Sphaerotilus montanus: one gene and its partner. The protein of the gene in region 1 binds, or shares a complex with, the protein of each later gene. Links are inferred from orthologs where the notes say so. Each region holds a gene or a part of one and is shown on either strand. Other genes may lie near its edges. The genes, in order: accC and accD.

The links.
Region 2: the proteins of accC (region 1) and accD are in contact, whole or in part, in a solved structure (PDB 8UXZ), measured with the Escherichia coli proteins. The link is inferred for Sphaerotilus montanus from one-to-one orthologs.

Annotation. Positions count from the first base shown.
Region 1 is NZ_JACCFH010000001.1:1,399,243-1,402,437, reverse strand. What follows is about bases 240-3,117. They hold accC (acetyl-CoA carboxylase biotin carboxylase subunit), read right to left. Parts: upstream 2,418-3,117; coding sequence 1,062-2,417; downstream 240-1,061. Other genes in these bases: accB (acetyl-CoA carboxylase biotin carboxyl carrier protein), read right to left, coding at 2,431-2,889; prmA (50S ribosomal protein L11 methyltransferase), read right to left, coding at 240-1,065. In the rest of the region: BDD16_RS06190 (zinc-ribbon and DUF3426 domain-containing protein), read right to left, coding at 1-107; more of prmA, read right to left, coding at 136-239; BDD16_RS06170 (TlpA family protein disulfide reductase), read right to left, coding at 3,145-3,195. UniProt on the Escherichia coli protein: This protein is a component of the acetyl coenzyme A carboxylase complex; first, biotin carboxylase catalyzes the carboxylation of the carrier protein and then the transcarboxylase transfers the carboxyl group to form malonyl-CoA.
Region 2 is NZ_JACCFH010000001.1:108,798-112,113, forward strand. What follows is about bases 1-2,999. They hold accD (acetyl-CoA carboxylase, carboxyltransferase subunit beta), read right to left. Parts: upstream 1,937-2,999; coding sequence 1,064-1,936; downstream 1-1,063. Other genes in these bases: folC (bifunctional tetrahydrofolate synthase/dihydrofolate synthase), read right to left, coding at 1-993; trpA (tryptophan synthase subunit alpha), read right to left, coding at 1,933-2,748; trpB (tryptophan synthase subunit beta), read right to left, coding at 2,745-2,999. In the rest of the region: more of trpB, read right to left, coding at 3,000-3,316.

The DNA of each region.
Region 1 (3,195 bases):
ACCTCCTGGCAATGCCCGCAGCGGACCCAGCCCTCGGAGATCTTCAGTTGGTCCTGCACTACCCGGAAGACGGTGCCGCAGGAGGGGCAGGAAGTGGCCAGACTCATGCCGGAATCATGCCATTACCACCCGATTTCAGGGGCGGCGCGCCGTCAGCAGCACCCAGCCATCTTCACGATCTGCCACTTCCAGCGCGAGCCAGGGGGCATACGTCGCCTGCAGTTCCTCGATCTGGCGTTCCAGCAGGCCTGCCATCACCAGCGAACCGCCCGGTGCGACATGACCGCTCAACAGCGGCGCCAGCAGCTTCAGCGGTGCGGCCAGGATGTTCGCCAGCACGACCGGGTACTGCCCTTCGGCCAGGTCCGGCAGACCGACCCGGTGCAGGGTCACGCCATTCGCTGCTGCATTGGCCCGGCTCGACTCCACGGCGGCGAAGTCGATGTCCACCGCGTCGATGTCACGGGCGCCGTGCAGTCCGGCGCCGATGGCCAGGATGCCCGAGCCACAGCCGTAGTCGAGCACACGTGGCCACGGGTTTGCCAGATCGGCGTGGCGGGCGATCCAGCGCAGGCACATGCGGGTGGTCGGATGCGTGCCCGTGCCGAAGGCCAGGCCGGGATCCAGCCGCATCACGCGCGTGGCGCCTGCCGGTGGCTTGTGCCACGAGGGCACGATCCAGAACTCGGACGTGATCAGCACCGGCTCGAACTGCGACTGTGTCAGACGCACCCAGTCCTGGTCCGCCACGGGGTAGAGCCCCTGGACGTGCAGATCGGTGAAGGCGCTGTCGCCATCCTCGCCGTCCTGGGCCAGCAGCAGGGTGCAGGCGTCGGTGGCGGCATCCTCGTCGTTGAACAGGGCCTTGACGACCGAACGCTGCCAGCCACCAATGCTGGCCGACAGCGTCGCGGGCATGCCCGGCTCGCCGAAGATGGGGGCTTCGTCGGGCGTGTCGGCGTCCGCGTCCTCGACGGTGACGGCCAGCGCGTCCAGCTCCTCCATCAGCGCATCGGACACCGCATCGACCTGGTCGGCCGGACAGAGCAGGGTCAGCTCGATCATCCCAGCGACTTCCGTGCGGCCAGCCAGCCTTCGAGGTAATGGATGCTGGTGCCACCCTCCACGAAGGCGGCGTCGGACATCAGCTGCCGGTGCAGCGGGATGTTGGTCTGGATGCCTTCGACCAGCATCTCGCTCAGCGCGCTGCGCATGCGGGCCAGCGCCTGGTCGCGCGTGTCGGCGTGCACGATGATCTTGCCGATCATCGAGTCGTAGTTCGACGGCACGAAGTAGTTGCTGTAGGCATGCGAATCGACGCGCACGCCCGGTCCGCCCGGCGGGTGCCACATCGTGATGCGACCCGGCGACGGCGTGAACTTGAACGGATCCTCGGCGTTGATGCGGCACTCGATGGCGTGGCCGCGCTGGGTGATCTGCTTCTGCGTGAAGGGCAGCTCCTCGCCGGCGGCGATGCGGATCTGCTGCTGCACGATGTCGATGCCGGTCACCAGTTCGGTCACCGGATGCTCGACCTGCACGCGGGTGTTCATCTCGATGAAGAAGAACTCGCCGTTCTCGTACAGGAACTCGAAGGTGCCCGCGCCGCGGTAGTTGATCTTGCGGCAGGCCGCCGCGCAGCGTTCGCCGATCTTCTCGATCACCTTGCGCGGAATGCCCGGTGCCGGCGCTTCCTCGATGATCTTCTGGTGGCGGCGCTGCATGGAGCAGTCGCGCTCGCCCAGCCAGACGGCGTGGCCGTGCTGGTCGGCGAGGACCTGGATCTCGATGTGGCGCGGGTTCTGGAGATATTTCTCCATGTAGACGGCCGGGTTGTTGAAGGCCGCGCCCGCTTCCGCCTTGGTCGTCTCCACGGCGTGCAGCAGGGCCGCCTCGGCGTGCACCACGCGCATGCCCCGTCCACCACCGCCGCCGGCCGCCTTGATGATCACCGGATAGCCGGTCTCGCGGCCCATGCGGATGATCTCCTTCGGGTCGTCGGGCAGTTCGCCCACCGAGCCGGGCACGGTCGGCACACCGGCCTTGACCATCGCGTCCTTGGCCGAGACCTTGTCGCCCATCAGACGGATCGATTCGGGGCGCGGGCCGATGAAGGCGAAGCCGCTCTTCTCGACACGTTCGGCGAAGTCGGCGTTCTCGGACAGGAATCCGTAGCCCGGGTGGATCGCCTCGGCGTCCGTCACCTCGGCGGCCGAGATGATGGCGGGCATGTGCAGATAGCTCTTCTGCGACGGGGCGGGGCCGATGCAGACGGCTTCGTCGGCGAGCTTGACGTACTTGGCGTCGCGGTCCGCTTCGGAATACACCACCACCGCCTGGATGCCCATCTCGCGGCACGCCCGCTGGATGCGCAGCGCGATCTCGCCGCGGTTGGCGATCAGGATCTTCTTGAACATGATGGCGCGGGCCTTATTCGATGATGAACAGCGGCTGTCCGTACTCGACGGCCTGGCCGTTCTCGACGAACACCTTGGTGACCGTGCCGTCCACGTCCGACTCGATCTCGTTCATGATCTTCATGGCCTCGATGATGCACACCGACTGGCCCTTCTTGATGACCGTGCCCACGTCGGCCAGCGCCTTGGCGCCGGGGTTGGAGGCGCGGTAGAAGGTGCCGACCATCGGCGACTTGACGACATGGCCGGTGATGACCTCGGCCACCGGTGCCGCCGGCGCGGCAGCCGCCACCGGTGCGGCAGGTGCCGGATGGGCCATGGGCTGACCGGGGTAGTGCGCGGCCATCACCATGGCGGGTGCCGTACTTTGCTTGACGATGCGCACCTTGCCGTCGGCTTCGGTGATCTCCAGTTCGGAGACGTTGGATTCCGACACCAGATCGATCAGGGTCTTCAGCTTGCGAAGGTCCATGGGGGCTCCGTGATACTCGGGTTGCAGTGAGCGGGGCAGTCGGATGCGTGCCCCGCTGGCCGGCGGCGGCCCTGTCGCGTCGGTTCGCGTGCAGGACTCGCGTCAGATGGGCCGTGTTGCCGCGGGTTTGTCAGCCAAACCCCAGACTTTACGCGCTTTTCTGTTCCATTCGATGACGGTCTTCACAAATTGAGACCCGGTCGGCGAGGTCCGCGATGATGCCACGGGCCGAGGTTCGCGCAAGAACCAAACCGTTCATCCTGTGGTGCCTGCGCCTGCAGCACCGACCCACTCTTGCAGTTCTTT
Region 2 (3,316 bases), 1.3 Mb from region 1 along the record:
GGCCATGGCACCCAGCACGGCATGCGTGCGCGGGAAGTAGCCCATCTGGTCAAGGTTCTGTGCCAGAACGGCGGACGCATGCGGGTTGTGCGCCACATCCAGCACCAGCGCCGGCTGGCCAGGAACGACCTGGAAGCGCCCCGGCAGTTCCACCATCGCCAGACCATTGCGCACCGCCTGGGCCGGCACCGACAGGCGCGGTCGCATCGCGTCCAGCGCCGCGAGCACACCCGACGCGTTGATCAGCTGGTTCGCACCACGCAGTGCCGGGTAGGCCATCGCGTTGTAGCGGCGCCCTCGCCCGCTCCAGTTCCACTGCTGGCGATCGCCCGCGTAGTTGAAATCGCGACCGAAGCGCCACAGGTCTGCACCCAGCGCTTCGGCATGGTCGATCACGCTGCGCGGCGGCACCGGATCGGACACGATCACCGGCCGACCGGCCCGCATGATCCCGGCCTTCTCGCGGCCGATGGCCTCGCGGTCCGGGCCGAGGTAGTCCATGTGGTCGAGGTCGATGCTGGTGATGATGGCGCAGTCGGCATCGATGATGTTGACGGCGTCCAGCCGCCCGCCCAGACCGACTTCGAGGATCACCACGTCCAGCGGCTGCGCGGCGATGCAGTGCAGGATGGCCAGCGTCGTGAACTCGAAATAGGTCAGCGATTCGCCCTGGCGTGCCGCTTCGACCGCGGCGAAGTGCGGCAGCAGCACCTCGGCCCGGACCACGTCGCCATTGAGCCGCAGCCGCTCCTCGAAATGCACCAGATGCGGCGACCCGTACACCGCGGTGCGGTAGCCGCCCTGCAGCAGGATGGCTTCGAGCATCGCGCAGGTCGAGCCCTTTCCATTGGTGCCCGCCACCGTGTAGACCGGCACGTCGAACTGCAGGCCCAGCCGCTCGCGCACGCGCTGCACCCGGTCGAGGCCGAGCTGGATGGTCACCGGGTGCAGGCGCTCGCAGTGCGCGAGCCAGTCGGACAGGGTCTGGGGCATGAAGATCTCTTCGAAAAACCGAAGGGGCGTCTTGCGACGCCCCCGTGAGCACAGCGCGTGGAATGCGGGTTCAGGACACCGCGTCCGCGCTCTGGCGCTGCAGCATGGCCAGCAGGCGGGCGACGGTCTGGCGCAGCTCGCGGCGGTCCACGATCATGTCCAGCGCGCCCTTCTCGATCAGGAACTCCGAGCGCTGGAAGCCTTCCGGCAGCTTCTCGCGCACGGTGTTCTCGATCACGCGCGGGCCGGCAAAACCGATCAGCGCCTTCGGTTCGGCGATGACCACGTCACCCACGAACGCGAAGCCCGCCGACACGCCGCCCATGGTCGGGTCGGTCAGCACGCTGATGTAGGGCAGCTTCGCCTTGCCGAGGCGGGTCAGCGCGGCGTTGGTCTTGGCCATCTGCATCAGCGACAGCAGGCCCTCCTGCATGCGCGCGCCACCCGTGGCGGTGAAGCAGACGAACGGCACCTTCTGCTCGATGGCTGTCTCGACCCCGCGCACGAAACGCTCGCCGACCACCGAACCCATCGAGCCGCCCATGAAGTCGAACTCGAACGCGGCGGCGACCAGCGGAATGCTCAACACAGAGCCGCCCATCACAACCAGTGCGTCGGTCTCGCCGGTGGCCTCCATGGCTTCCTTCAGACGCTCAGGGTACTTCTTGCTGTCCTTGAACTTCAGCGCATCGACCGGCAGGACTTCCTGGCCGATCTCGTAGCGGCCTTCGTCGTCGAGGAAGCCGTTCAGGCGGGCGCGGGCGTCGATGCGGTGGTGGTGGCCGCACTTGGGACAGACGTTGAGGTTGCCCTCCAGGTCGGTCTTGTAGAGCACCGTCTCGCAGGACGCGCACTTGACCCACAGGCCTTCCGGCACCGTGCGGCGCTCGCTGGGTTTGGTCTGCTGGATCTTGGGGGGCAGCAGCTTGTCGAGCCAACTCATGCGGTTTCTCCTTGGAGGGTATCCAATGCCGCACGGATCTCGCGGAGGAAACCGGCAGCGACCGGTACCACCCGCTCGCGCGGTTCGTTTTCGATCAACTGGATGATACGGGAACCGATCACCACCGCGTCCGACACACGGGCCACGGCGACGGCGGTTTCTGCGTCCCGGATGCCGAAGCCGACGCCCACTGGCACGCTCACCTGGGCGCGGATGCGCGGCACCATGCGCGCGACCGCGTCGGTGTCGAGGTGACCGGCGCCGGTCACGCCCTTGAGCGAGACGTAGTAGACGTAGCCTGTGGCGATGCGGCCGACTTCGGCCATGCGCTGGTCAGTCGACGTCGGAGCGAGCAGGAAGATCGCATCCATGTCCGCGGCGCGCAGCCGTGCGGCGAAGGCTTCGCATTCCTGCGGCGGATAGTCCACGACGAGCACGCCATCGACGCCAGCCTTCTTCGCGTCGTCCACGAAGCGGTCCGGCCCGTAGCACTCGACCGGGTTGGCATAGCCCATCAGCACCACCGGCGTCGTCGCATCCGTCTCGCGGAAGGCGCGCACCATCTCCAGCACGTGCGCCGTGCTGATGTGCTTGAGCAGCGCGCGCTCGCTGGCGCGCTGGATCACCGGGCCGTCGGCCATCGGGTCCGAGAACGGAACGCCGAGTTCGATCACGTCGGCGCCCGCCGCGACCATGCCGTGCATCAGGTCGACGGTCACATCGGCGTACGGATCGCCTGCGGTCACATAGGGAATCAGCGCCTTGCGGCCCTGCGCGGCCAGGCGCGCGAAGGTGGTCTGGATGCGGCTCACAGCGCACCTCCCTTGACGCTCTGCCCGCGACACGACGGGCGGCAGTAGAAATCGGCCCCCGACAGGTCGGCGACGGTGCCGATGTCCTTGTCGCCACGGCCGGACAGGTTGACCAGGATGTGCTGGTCCGGACGCATCGTCTTCGCCAGTTTCATCGCGTAGGCGACCGCGTGGCTCGACTCCAGCGCCGGGATGATGCCCTCGGTGCGGCAGAGGTAGTGGAAGGCCTCCAGCGCCTCCTTGTCGGTGATGCCCACGTACTCGGCGCGACCGATGTCCTTCAGATAAGCGTGCTCCGGGCCCACGCCGGGGTAGTCCAGCCCGGCCGACACGGAGTGCGTCTCGGTGATCTGGCCGTTGGCGTCCTGCAGGATGTAGGTGCGGTTGCCGTGCAGCACGCCGGGCTTGCCGAGTTGCAGCGAAGCCGAATGCTTGAGCGTGTCCAGACCCTCGCCCGCCGCCTCGACGCCGATCAGGCGCGTGCCTTCATGCGGAATGTAGGGGTGGAAGATGCCCATCGCGTTGCTGCCGCCGCCCACGCAGGCGACCACGGCGTCCGGCTGGCGGC